Regions from separate parts of the Colwellia sp. KS18-150 genome, predicted to be linked through region 4. Evidence: predicted binding sites of a transcription regulator. Region 4 holds the regulator's gene; each other region holds the start of a gene.

Region 1 (3,485 bases), on a different contig from region 4:
AAGCCTCAGATAATCGCTATGTTCTATCAGATATTGCACTTGGTGCAGTCATAGAAAATATCTCTATTTGTGCTGAAAGTTTACCGCTATCGACCCAAATAGATTACTTTCCTGACGAAACTCAAACAGAGTTATTTGTTGCCAGTATTTACTTTTTACCTGCTGATCACGTGGTAAATGACACCAATAATCTCGCTAATGAAATTCCCAAGCGTTGCACTGATAGACGCTTTCCCTTTAAAGGGCCATTAAAACCTGAATCTATCGAAGCATTAGCTGATGCTGCTAAAGAGCATGAATGTGATTTACTAACTTACACTTGTAAAAAATCCATTAAAAGCGTGCTTCCTATTATTCAACAAGCTGAAACTATTCGCTTTAAAAGTAAAACTCTCCACCAAGAGCTATTTTCTACTGTAAATTTTGATGATGCTAACGCAAAAGAAGGTATGCCAATTTCTGTATTGGCAATTGAAAAACCAGCACAACCTCTTTTTAAACAAATGAAGAAATGGTCGGTGATGAGCTTTGTAAATAAAATAGGTGGCGCAGCCATGCTAGGTTTTCGCTCCGTTCGTATTCCTATTTTATTTTCTCCTGCGCTAGTATTGATCACTATGCCAAATAAAGATCGTCTTAGTGTGATCAAAGCTGGTAGAGCTATACAAAGAGTATGGTTACAAGCTAGCCAGCAAGGTTTATCTGTTCAACCTTATGCTGCACCGGGAATCTTTTCATTAGGCTATATCGCTTGTGAGCATGAGTTTAATCCTCAGTTAGAAGCAATAGCCAAACAAATGCATAGCTTAGTTAATGAAAAAGCTTACTCTACTAACCATTATGGCTTGATGTTTTTACGTATAGGTTATAACAAGCCTGTTGAGCATAGAACTAATAGGCGTATAGCAAGTTCATTTACTAAGTAACTTGCTCAATCGAGTTATATTTCTAACTTATCTGTTCAATACTGCGAACGTTTAACACTTGGAAATTATGTGAAACGCTGAACATATTTCCCTTTATCTTAACCTTTAATAATACTAATTAACTGAGTATTATTAAAGAATGGGCACATGCCGCTCACTCGTATACTTTCAAAGCCTCTCAATATCATCACATGATAAGATCCATATAGATCCTTGAAGATCATTATATTGAAAAAGCTGGATAAAATAAGTGTCACCTTTTTTTACACTCCATGATTCACTCAATAAACCAACAATCACAAACAAATCAAAATACAATAAATAACAATGACTTATAATTATTTATGCATGTTGGCACAAGCTCTGCATTAGTCTGAGCACGGAAACTTAACAAACAAATTTATAATTGGAGTATTACAATGAATACATTTAAAAAAGGTTTATTCGCAGGTGCAGCAGCACTTGCAATGTCGATGTCAGTACAAGCTTCTGACATTAATGTTGGTGGCGTAGTTTGGGATCCAGAAGCTACAGGAACATTTAGTGATTGGTTTGCGTCTTCTGACTTTGTTATTACACAGCCAATTACTGATTTCTCAGTTCCATCTACAACAACTGGTATGGGTGAAATTACAAAAATAAATGGCAGCACTGATTTTTGTGATTCAAGTAATTGTGAATTAGTTTTTACTTATTCATATGACTTTGATCCTTCTCTAACTGTTCCAATCACAGGTACTGGTACTAACCCAGGTGATATAATTCAAGCTTTCTTTAGAAACGCTTCAATTGATTTTTGGGTTGTCGACGACGGTGATTTTGATGCGGCCTTATCTTTAGGTAGCTCAATTGATCAACATAACGCTATAGAAACTGGTGGCGATTTATGGCTTGCACTTGAAGGTTTTGACCTTGGTGGTGGTGTTGAAGCAACAAGCTTTGGTACTATTGGTGGTAGCTTTGCTTCAGCTAGCGCTTTCTTAAATGTTATTGATGATCCAGCGGCACTTGCAACAGGTAACTTCTATAACTTGAAAACAAAAGAAGTTAACGGAACAGGTGAATTCGCTGACATGTCTTTAGGATTTAACATTGACACACCAACTGCTACTGGTAGTGCTCGTTTCAATGCTGATTCTATTCCAGAGCCTTCAACTATCGCACTACTTGGTTTAGGTCTATTAGGTTTCGCTGGCGCTCGTAAGCGTAAGTCTTAATAACAAAGAGACTTCTTTGTTATTTATCAGAGATAATAAGCAAGGATAGCTGAATTGTTAAGTTACCTAAAAACCACTTCCTTTGAAGTGGTTTTTTTATGCTTGTTGTTTATTACTAACAATACCATTGTATTATCAATGTCAGAATTTTATACACTGAAAAATATAACAGTAACGGAGCTAACTAAGGTAAATATATAAAAGACTTAAGAGGGGGAGTACGGATACAAATTTGGTTATTTCAACTAAACAGTATGAAGATTAACCCGAATACAATAATAATTATAAAGGTCACTACTCGAATAGGATTTAAGTAGAATTAAACCCTATTCTTGGAGATATAGCTATTAAACAAGCTTTGAGTAATCATAAGGTTAATAATGACACTTCAAAACTTGTATTTGATATCTTTAAAATAACTATAAGTTGCAAAATCAGTTACTGATTAATTTCTATCTTTGCATTAATTAAACTTTCTTCTACTTGAATATCCGATGATCCTTTTGCGATTGCTAACTCTAAAATATCAACAGCTTGTCCATATTCTTTATTCGAAGCTAAAATCACACCATAGCTCTCAATAATAGCTAACTGTTCGCTATCAAGTTGAAAAGCACGTTCAATATTTGTTAACGCCACAGAGTGCTTACCAGCTTTATATTGTGCCCAAGCTAGATTATTTAATAACACTGCATTATCAGGAATTTCATCCACTAATAATTGATATTGTTGTAATGCTTTTTCTGGTTTTTCAATATTATATAAGCTCGCTAATACTAAACGAATTGCTTGTTTGTTCGAAGTAATATGCAAATGTGTTTCAAGTAGTTTTTCTGCTTGTTCCGATTGACCATCAAACTTCAATGCCCTAGCAAGATCAATCGCTGTTTTGTCTTCTGGCTGTTGCTCATACATTTCGTTATAGAATTCTCGAGCTGCCGTGTAATCCTTTCTTGTCATAGCTAAATCAGCCAAAACAGATGTTAATAAAGGATGATTCACACCTTTTGCTTGCAATTGTTCAACATGCAATTTCGCATCTATCTCATTACCATTTAATAAAAGATAATGCGCAAGTAACATTTGTAAGCGTACATCTCCGACGAATAATGAATATGCATTCTCTGTTGCAGATAAAGCATTAACATAATCTTTGTCCTGACCAAGTAACCCTATACTTCTTAAATGTAGTAAGTAATAATTGGGGTGCTTATTAAGCCCTCTATTATATGCCTCACTAGCTCTTAAATTATTACCTGAGCTTAAGTAATTATCACCTAGCATCACCCAATATAAACCTGTTTTAAGTTCCTTTTCTGGATGTTGTTCAATTACAGCTATC
Region 2 (3,485 bases), 170 kb from region 4:
CTGGGCCATTTGCAGCATCACGTGCAGAGAAGTAACTTTTCCAACTGCCGAACCAGTCATCATCTTCATTTTTACGACCGTAACGATATAAATCATTCTTATGAGTACCAAACATGTAGTGATCGAAAGGCATATCACCGATAGATTCGCTAGTTAGTTCTCCTGACTTTACATGAATGGTTAACTTTAATGTTGCCGCCGAAGTACCTGTAGGACAACCTGTCGAAGCGTTTGTAGTTTGATACATACAGCGGTAGGTTTCATAAACTTTAGCACTGTTATCAAAAGTACTAAGCTCTTCAAATAAATCTTCTGACAAAGTGAACGAAACATAGGTATCACTATATTCACTGTCTTTAATTAATGGGTAGGGATAAGTAATCGTTTCGCCACTACCCATAACTGTTGAGACTTGTGAAACTAAGGTAATGGTATTAGTAAAGCCTGCCATGGTTTTTTCTAAAACAACGCTATCAACCATGTCTTCAGTTAGGCCTGGTATCCTTACCGCAATACCGTTATGAAAAGTCGCACCAATAGCATTAATTACATATTCTAGCTCTAGCGTTTGTACTGACTCATTGTTGTTATCGCCATCAAGAGTTTTGGTAATGTCATAAGCTAAAACAGCATCATTAAAATCATAATCATCTGTTAAAGGCCAATTATCTTCAAATGCTAACACCCCTAATTTTGATGTTAATTGTGCACTTACCGACGGTAATTCTTCAGCTTGTTCATAACCGTCAATAGCAGATACAGGGGTAACTTCTACATTAAAAATTAAATCATTGTAATCTTTGTCACCACCTGTGGTTAAAATATCTTCAAAACCATAAGCAAAGAAACCACTGCCACCTTCACTCTCACTACGCACATCACTAAATATGACATGATAACGCTGCCCAAGGCCGACACTTGGGTTCAGACTCGTTAACGTATAGAAAGGCTGTCCATAAAGGTGACTACTTTTTTGGTTACCATACGACCAATCCCAACCATTGGAATTAATAAAAAAACCAATAGATTCGCCAGCAGATAACTCAATATTTAAGTCAAGTTGATCACCCGAATTTAACGAGCCACCAGAGCCTGTTTTAGAGCTATTAGCCATAATAATTACATGTTCAACTTCAGCTATAGTGGTTGGAGGGTTATCGGTTTGATAAATAAAATATCCTAAAGAGTTTCTATAACCTGCCCCTTCATTTAAAAAAGCCACTTTCACTGTCGCTATTTCCCCTTCACTAAGGTCTGATTTAATACTGATATTATCAAAAGAGGTGGTTAATAATGCGTTACTAACTTGAACACCTTCAGGCACCATGGCATAAAAATCGTCAAGTAATTCAGCATCAAGTCGCGCTGAAATATTAACTAGGTTTATCGGTGAGCCGTCTGAATTAAATGCCTCAGTAGCACTACTCACCACAGGTGTTGAATCACCAATCCATTGCCATTCAATGGCATTAGCATTAGGTGCACACAAAATAAGAAGTAAAGTAAAAAAATAGGATAACTTCATAACAACCTCACAGATAAATTTTATTTAAAAATACCGCCGTATTTAAATAAAAGGCATTTAACATGCCAAGCACTTACCTAGTTGTTATTAAAGCCTTTATTAAATTGACCTTTGAAAATGTCGCATTTTAAAACTGTATTTTTTGCAATTTGCAATGAGGAACTAACCATGAAGTTAGTAGTTAGTAGTTAGTTAATGATGAGCACAGCCGCAGAAATTTAATTCTCTAACGCACAGTATTACTTTTAGTAGTAACTCCTTGCTCAATAATATATTGAATTTTATCCATATCTAGATGTTGTTCACAAGTATTTGCAAGTTGTTCTAACTGACTTTCCCTGTGCTGATTAATATCAACTACGGCTTGCCCTATATCCTCAATACCTAACCAATTAAGCACAGCTTTAGTTGGCTCTGGGCAATCAAAAAAACCATGTAAATAAGTGGCAATTATTTGCTTATCATCAGAGATACAACCATCAGCTCTATTTTTCTCTATCGTCTGCCCATCACTTTGTATATGCAGTAACGGTTGCGATAGTGCCGGCCCCTTTGAAATACCACAGTGAATTTCATACCCTTTTACCTGGCACGTTTCACCTTTTAAAATCATAGCTGCATTGACTTGAGTTAACGTTTTTTCACTTGTTAAGGTGGTTGAAAAGTCCATTAAATTTAGGCCCGAGACTTGCTCAACTTCTGACTCAATATGTAGGGGATCAAAAATTTGCTTACCTAACATTTGAAAACCGCCACAAATGCCCATTAATTTACCGCCATAACGCAAATGTTGCTCAATTTCTTGCTGCCAACCTTGTTGCTTTAAAAACGTTAAATCTGAGGTGACATTCTTACTGCCCGGTATAATAATTAAATCCGCCCCCTGCAATGATTGACCAATTTTGATGTATTGCAAGTCTATATTAGGCTGTAAACGCAAAGGATCAAAATCAGTATGATTACTCATATGTGGCAGCAAAGGCACAAATATTTTCACTTTAACTTGGGTTACTTTATTATCCAGCGCAACGGCATCTTCAGCGTCTAAAGCAAGATCATGTAGGTAAGGCATTACACCTAATACTGGTTTTCCAGTACGCTGTTCAAGCCAGGTTAAGCCTGATTCAAGTAACTTTATATCTCCGCGAAAACGGTTAATGATAAAACCTTTAACTCGCGCTTGCTCTGATTCAGATAATAACGCTAAGGTACCCACAAGATGTGCAAAAACACCGCCTCGGTCGATATCAGCTACTAAAAGAACCGGACAATTTACTTTTTCGGCGTATCCCATATTGGCAATATCATTGGCTCGTAAATTGATTTCTGCCGGACTACCAGCCCCTTCAACTAAGAGTAACTCATGATCATTGGCCAAGCGCTGGTGTGACTCAACAACCGCCTGCATAGCAACCTTTTTATAATCGTGATACTTACCTGCTTCCATATTTGATAACGCTTTACCGTGGACAATAACTTGGGCACCAGTATTACTATTAGGCTTTAATAGTATTGGGTTAAAATCGAAACGCGCTTCAACCTTAGCCGCAATCGCTTGCAGTGCTTGTGCTCGACCAATTTCGCCACCATCTTTAGTAACTGCGCTATTTAGGGCCATATTTTGCGATTTAAAAGGCGCGACATTAACACCGGCATTAGCAAAAACACGGCATAAGCCGGCAACTAAAGTGCTCTTCCCGGCATCTGAGGTTGTGCCTTGTATCATTAATGTTTTCATCAGTTAACCTTGCTGAGCGTTTTCGTTCGATTTCAAAGTAATAGGTAAGCCAGCCATAACAAATTCAACGTTATCGGCAATACCAGCAAGCGCTTGGTGTAACCACCCTGCTTGATCTACAAATTGACGTGATAACTCTCCCATTGGGACAATGCCATGACCTACTTCATTACTCACTAAAATAATATCTACATTATCTTGCAGTTGGATACTTTCAAGTAA
Region 3 (3,485 bases), on a different contig from region 4:
AAACTATAATGCGTCAATATAATGATGGAAACTAGCGACTATTCGATTGGTATTGCTTTAATGCATATTTAGTCTTTGATTGTTTAACACTTTTTTGCAAAATAGTCGATTTTTGCTCGTTAAGTTTATTAATCGCGGCTTCATCAGTACGTAATATCCATGACATCAAATCAATATAGCTTTCCACCGAGGGGGATTTTGAATGTTCGGGTAAGGATGCTTGTATGGTTTGATCAAGCGCTACTAACATGGTTTGTCTTTGTTTTAGCGCTTGCTGGCATGATGCTATTTCATCATCAAAAGTAAATTGAGCCGCTGCAAGGGTTAGCTTTTTAATCTCACTTATTTGTTGTTCAATAGTATCAGTCATAATAAGTCGTCATAAATACTTGAGCGTTATTAAGCTTGTTTTTCTTTTGATCTTAATAATTGATGACCTTCAGATTTATCGGCCTCAGACATCTCGGCCCAAGCATCTCTTAATGGCTTTAATAATGAAATCACTTCATCAAGAATAGCAACATTTAAAGTAGCACTAGCATTCATCAATCGATCTGCACAATACTCATATAATGCATCAAAATTCGCAGATATTTCTGGTTGGGCATCATCATCAAGTGATGCACGTAATGAATTAATGATATTAACCGCTTTGGTTATTTTTTCTGCTTTTACAGTAAAGTCTTTACGCTCTATAGCGCCTTTCGCAAAAGCAATACTTTCTAACGCACCGTTAAATAACATTAAAATAATAGTGTGTGGCTCTGCAGCAAGTAAGCTACTTTCTCGATTTACATTTTGATAGGTTTTTAAGTTACTTCTCATTAGATTCACCTTAATTAATTATTAGTGAGTATTTCATCGTTAGTCGTCACCGCTACCTATAATATTAGATAGTGAAGACTTAACATACTCAGCAGTCGCGTTATAACCAGCAAGTGTTGCATCCAATGCTGTAAAACGCTTTCTTAATGTATCTTCATAGTCACGTAATCGGTCTTCTAAATCGATCCACTCTTGATCTATATCAGAAATTTGCTCATTTAAGGTTGTTTCTCTTGAAGATAAAACACCAGTAGATGAGTCAATATAGGTATCAATGAACGTAGTCATTTGAGTCGCTATACCATCTGTAGAAGCAAATATCTCGCCAACTTGATCTAAGTTGTTTTTTAATGCATCGGCTAAGCGCTCTTCACCGCTTGGTATTGAGCTACTGCTAAAGCTTGAAATTTCAAGCTGGCCGTCTTTATTTAAATCAATTCCTATCTTGCTTAATGAGTCTAAACTTCCGGTTAAGCCTGTAACGCTGTTAATAACAACATCAGTAAGTTTTTGTCTTACCTGACGTAAATTAGGATCGAAAGCCAAGCGCCCTAACTCAGGCGCACCAAGGCCTGTAATGTTATACATCAAATCATTAAAACCATCGACAAACTCATTAATAAGCGCGGTGCCATTTTCTTCATCTTGGGCAATACTTAGAGTCGCAGGTGTACCAGTATTAACTTTTTCAGCGGTAATAGTGACGTCTTCAATAACGTTTTGAAATTCATTTGTGTCATTAGTTATGGTATTGCCATCAACAATAATAATAGCATCAGTCGCTGCTTGCTCAGTGACATTATTAGTCGATATTTTATCTAGTGAGGCATCTGACGTTGTTACCGTCAAATTATTGGCTAAACCAGTAACCGTAGAGCTATAAACTAAATATGAACCAGCATCACTATTAATAATGTTAGCAGTAACACCAAAATTTTCTGACTGTTCATTGATTTTGTCACGAATAGCCGAAAGATCATCGCCAGCATCTATGGCAACATCAAAAGTATCAGCACCTGCCGTTAAGGTTAATGTCCCTGAGCCAACAGTATCAGTTGCACTGGTAAAAGAATCAGACTTTAATCGAGTTCCTTGTGCAAGTTGCTGTACTTCCACTGAAAAATCACCATTACTAGCAAAACCGTTCGTAGTAACACTGATATCTTCGGTTGAAACACTAATCGTTTGTTGATTGAAAGCATCAGCATCGGCAAGCTTTTCAAGCGTTTCATTAAAAGTAGATAGCGCTGATTTAAAACTACCAACACCTGAAAGTTCAAGGGTTAATCTTTCTTCTTTTTCTTGAAGCCTTATTTCAGTAGGGATCGCTTCAGCATCAATAAATGCCGTCACTATACCTTCTAAATCTAACCCTGAGCCAATACCCAGAGAGGTAATGCTAGTCATAATAACTCCAAAAAAATACTATTTAATTAAATCTATAAAGATGCTATTCATGTTACAGCAAGGATAAATAAATTTATTTTACTCAATTTAAGAGTATCTTCAAAATATATGCCAAAAACAAACTTTTAACCAATAAAAACAAAAAGGCGACTAGTAATTAGTCGCCTTTTACGTATTTATTAGCGACTATGTAATTATAGTAGCGATAAAGCAATTTGTGGTTGCTGATTCGCTTGAGCAAGCATTGAGCTTGCCGCTTGTTGTAATACTGAATTACGAGCAAGCATTGCTGATTCTGCAGCATAATCTGTATCTTCGATACGAGAGCGTGATGCTGATACGTTTTCAGCTGCGTTATCATTACTACGGATAACACTTGAGAAACGGTTTTGCTTAGCACCTAAGTCAGAACGAGTACTGTTTACTGTCGATAATACTGAATCTAAGTCAGTAATACGCGATTGAGCACCATCAAAAGTTAATAATGAACCCGAAGCGCCAATTGTACCTGAATCAAAATCTTGTGCGATTGATACAGAAATCGTTTGTCCTGCTTCAGCGCCGATTTGGAATTCTGCAGCGTATGAGCCATCAAGTAGGTTAGTACCACCAAATGAGGCTTGAGTAGAAATACGCGTTAATTCTAATTCTAATTCACCGAATTCAGTATCTAGTGCCGTTAAATCAGCTGCAGTATTTGAACCATTTGATGCTTGTACTGCTAAGGTACGCATACGCTGTACTGTATTTGTGTACTCATCAAGTGCACCTTCAGCGGTTTGTGCTAAAGAGATAGCATCGTTTGCATTTCGTGAGCCTTGATTTAAGCCATTAACTTGTGAAGTTAAACGACTTGAAATTTGTAAACCAGCAGCATCATCCTTTGCACTGTTAATACGCTTACCTGATGATAGGCGTTGGTAACTTGTCCCTAATTCTTCAGTTGCTGCTGACAACTGACGCTGTGAGTTTAATGAGGCTATATTACTATTAACACTTAAGGCCATGATGCTTTCCTACTATAGTTATTTATCTTCTGTAGAAATAGTTAGTATAAATCACTAATTATTTCCTGTTCTAATATCTATATCGACCGCTTTAAACAAAGCTTTAATATTATTTAACTTTTTTATTAAATAATATTAAAGCCATCACAAAAACAAAGTAACCAATTGAAACTAAAGGATATTACCGATTTACCTTTCCTAACCATGCCTTTTATAAGCACTTTAGGGAATATATATTTGTACTCT
Region 4 (3,485 bases):
TAAATAATTTAGCAATACTCTGCAAAGTTTCTAAATGCGCTTGGGTACTGTCTTGAGGTACAAAAAGACAAATAAAGATATCGACAGGTTTGTTATCTATAGCATCGAATTCTATGGCTTTTTCTGTCGTCAATAATACCGCAACGGCTTTATCTGAATTCTTTAATTTACCATGAGGAATAGCAATACCATTACCAATACCAGTACTGCCCATCTTTTCTCGATTAAGTAAGCTGTCTAATAAAATAGTACTGTCACTCTCACCTAATTCATGGGCGGCAAGCTGACACAATGTTTCTAGAATGCGTTTTTTACTGCTAGCTGGAACTGCACAAGCTGTGCAGTCCAGTGTTAAGATATCTTGTAAAGTCATAATAGGTTGAACGAAGTTTAATGATTGGCAATTTTGCCTTTATATTTGAGTACTTGACGATCTAATTTATCAACTAAAGTATCGATTGAAGCATACATATCAGTGTTAACGGCTGAAGCATGAACTTCGCTGCCATTTAAATGCACTGTTGCTTCTGCTTTTTGGTTTAACTTTTCTACGGTAAGAACAACGTAAACGTTGTTTATGTGATCAAAATGTCGCTCTAATTTAGCAAACTTAGTATTAACATATTCGCGTAAAGAGGCTGTAACTTCTACATGGTGGCCAGTAAGGTTAATTTGCATAAGCGTGATCCTTAATAAGTTAAATTTACAATAAACTTTTACGTTGGTTAGACGGTGGAATAGACAATGATTCTCGATATTTGGCTATAGTACGTCTGGCTACATTAATTCCCTGCTCGGCTAATAAATCAGCCATCTTACTATCACTTAGCGGTTTAGCAGGTGTTTCCGCCAAAATGAGCTTTTTAATGAGTGAACGTATGGCAGTTGATGAACATTCACCACCATTCTCAGTACTCACATGACTTGAAAAGAAATATTTTAATTCAAAAATACCTCTTGGGGTGTGCATGTACTTCTGAGTGGTTACTCTAGAAATAGTTGATTCATGCATATCTACCGCTTCGGCTATATCGTTTAGTACCATGGGGCGCATTGCTTCTGCACCATGTTCTAAAAAGCCTTGTTGACGCTGTACAATACAATTCGAGACTTTTAATAAAGTGTCATTACGTGACTCTAAACTTTTTATAAACCATTTAGCTTCTTGTAAATTTGAGCGAATGAACTGCCCATCATCACTTGATGATTTTGTCGTTTTGGTCATGGCGGCATATTGCTGATTAATCGACAATTTTGGTGCAGTATCAGGATTTAACTCGACTATCCAACGACCATTTTTTTTCTCTACAGAAACATCAGGAATAACGTATTGATCATCACCTTGAACGACGGCATCACCAGGACGAGGGTTTAACGTTTGAATTAAACGCATCACTTCTCGAAGTTGATCTTCTTTAAGTTTGGTTTTACGCATTAATTGGCGGTAGTCTCGATTACCCAGTAAGTTAATATGCTCACTAATGATGTGCTTACTTTCTTTTAGGTAAGGGGTATCGTCATCAAATTGATTTAATTGAATGGTAAGACAATCTGCGATAGATTGGGCAGCTACACCTATAGGGTCAAAAACATTAATACGTTTTAATACAGCTTCTACTTCATCTAGCTCTAGCCCTTCAATACCTACACTCTCTAAGATATCATCACAAGAAACGGTTAAGTAACCAGCATCATCAACCGCTTCAATAATCGCAATAGCTACGGCTCTATCAGTATCTGTAAAAGGGGTTAATTCCATTTGCCATAATAAGTGATCTTGAATGGAATCAGTCGTTTCACCTTGATATGTATAATCTTCAGAAGGGCTACTCACTGCGCCGGTATTGGATGTTCCCGCACTATAACTTTCTTCCCAAGTGGTATCGATATTTAATTCTTCTGGAATATCATTTTGCGCTAAAGCTTCCGTGGTAGTTATCTCGTCAATAGTTGCACTGGCATCTTCGCTGCCTTCAACAGTCGCCTGTTCAGTGTTATCCGTTGTTGATGAAAACGCTTCTTCTAGCTTTTCATTATTACTGTCACTATTTTCGTTAGTGTCGCTAGGAGTATTTTCATTAACTTCTAACAGCGGATTACTTTCAAGGACTTCTTGAATTTCTTGCTGAAGTTCTAACGTCGAGAGCTGCAAAAGCTTGATCGCTTGTTGCAGTTGCGGCGTCATGGTAAGTTGTTGTCCTATTCGGAGCTGCAGTGATGGACGCATTTAGTTTTGATCTTATCCTGTTTTTTTGTTTATATTATTTACTTTGGATTATAGCTTAATTTGCTAAGTACATTAGTTACTATAGCGTGAATTGCTCACCAAGGTATACATCTCTTACTTTTTGATTCGCTAGAATTTGATCCGCATCACCTTGAGCAATAATTTCACCATGGCTAACTATATAAGCATGCTCACAAACATCCAAGGTTTCTCTGACATTATGATCAGTAATTAAGATACCTATGCCACGTTCTTTAAGATGAATAATGATCTTTTTTATATCCCCTACTGAAATAGGATCAACGCCAGCAAAAGGTTCGTCTAATAAAATAAATTGTGGTTCAGCAGCTAGCGCACGCGCTATTTCGACTCTTCTTCTTTCGCCGCCTGATAAACTCATGCCTAAATTATCTTTGATATGGCAAATATTAAATTCTTCGAGCAAGTGTTCAAGCTTTTCTTGTTTTTGACCTTCATCAAGGTGTTTACGAGTTTGTAAAATAGCCATGATGTTTTCAGTAACCGTCAGTTTTCTAAAAATAGACGCTTCTTGAGGTAAATAACCGATCCCACGTCTCGCTCGTTCATGCATAGGCGCTAACGTAACATCTTCATTATTTAATATTATTTGACCGTTATCGTTAGGTACTAAACCAACAATCATATAAAAAGAGGTGGTTTTACCGGCACCATTTGGTCCTAATAAACCTACTATTTGGCCAGTATTGACACTCAGGCTAACATTCTTAACCACTTGCCGGCTTTTATATGACTTCGAAAGGCCATCTGCGGTTAGTGTTGCTGTTTCCATATTACTCATTTTGTTAGTCATTATTATTGTCTTTATTGGTTTTCTTCTCTGCTTCAGACTTCTCTTTTTGCGCTTTAATTTGTGCAGGCTGTAGAATAGTGGTGACTGAGTTCTCACTGCTACTTTCAGCTTCAAGCTTTTCATTTAAGGTATTGTAAGTGATGATTTCACCAGTCACTTTACTACCCGCTTGTTTTACTTGCGCATTGCCTGAAACCGTAATGAGGTATTGATCAGGCTGATATTTAATTTCATCTGCTTGTAAGCTGATTAAACTGCCATCTTCTAATTGTTGCTGAAAAAGGGCAGGTTTACCTTTGGCAAGGTAAGTATCGAATTTATCACCTGTTGTTGCATCAACTTTACTAAAAACTTGAACAATATCAGCCGTGATAGCAATGGAGCCTTGGCTGATACTAACATTTTCGAGATAACTAGCAATTTTAT

What was found. The regulator sigma-54, encoded in region 4, starts transcription at its own class of promoters, with help from an activator protein. The targets are predictions, from matches to a motif close to GTTGGCACGNNNNTNGNNT.
Region 1: a site for sigma-54 is predicted at 1,277-1,295, ahead of AC27IF_RS16315 (PEP-CTERM sorting domain-containing protein). Genes of this name have one in related genera too.
Region 2: a site for sigma-54 is predicted at 1,577-1,595, ahead of AC27IF_RS03360 (LruC domain-containing protein). Genes of this name have one in related genera too.
Region 3: a site for sigma-54 is predicted at 2,330-2,348, ahead of fliD (flagellar filament capping protein FliD). Genes of this name have one in related genera too.

Annotation. Positions count from the first base shown of each region.
Region 1 covers NZ_BAAJMC010000018.1:27,899-31,383, reverse strand. The annotation lists gene AC27IF_RS16320 (hypothetical protein) at 1-926, shown strand, start outside; gene AC27IF_RS16315 (PEP-CTERM sorting domain-containing protein) at 1,346-2,143, shown strand; gene prsT (XrtA/PEP-CTERM system TPR-repeat protein PrsT) at 2,582-3,485, opposite strand, start outside.
Region 2 covers NZ_BAAJMC010000001.1:720,628-724,112, reverse strand. The annotation lists gene AC27IF_RS03360 (LruC domain-containing protein) at 1-1,525, opposite strand, end outside; gene AC27IF_RS03355 (cobyric acid synthase) at 1,752-3,263, opposite strand; gene cobU (bifunctional adenosylcobinamide kinase/adenosylcobinamide-phosphate guanylyltransferase) at 3,267-3,485, opposite strand, start outside.
Region 3 covers NZ_BAAJMC010000007.1:2-3,486, reverse strand. The annotation lists gene AC27IF_RS10715 (hypothetical protein) at 32-370, opposite strand; gene fliS (flagellar export chaperone FliS) at 400-825, opposite strand; gene fliD (flagellar filament capping protein FliD) at 865-2,232, opposite strand; gene AC27IF_RS10700 (flagellin N-terminal helical domain-containing protein) at 2,427-3,239, opposite strand.
Region 4 covers NZ_BAAJMC010000001.1:551,494-554,978, forward strand. The annotation lists gene AC27IF_RS02575 (PTS sugar transporter subunit IIA) at 1-373, opposite strand, end outside; gene hpf (ribosome hibernation promoting factor) at 391-678, opposite strand; gene AC27IF_RS02585 (RNA polymerase factor sigma-54) at 704-2,227, opposite strand; gene lptB (LPS export ABC transporter ATP-binding protein) at 2,307-3,038, opposite strand; gene lptA (lipopolysaccharide transport periplasmic protein LptA) at 3,052-3,485, opposite strand, start outside.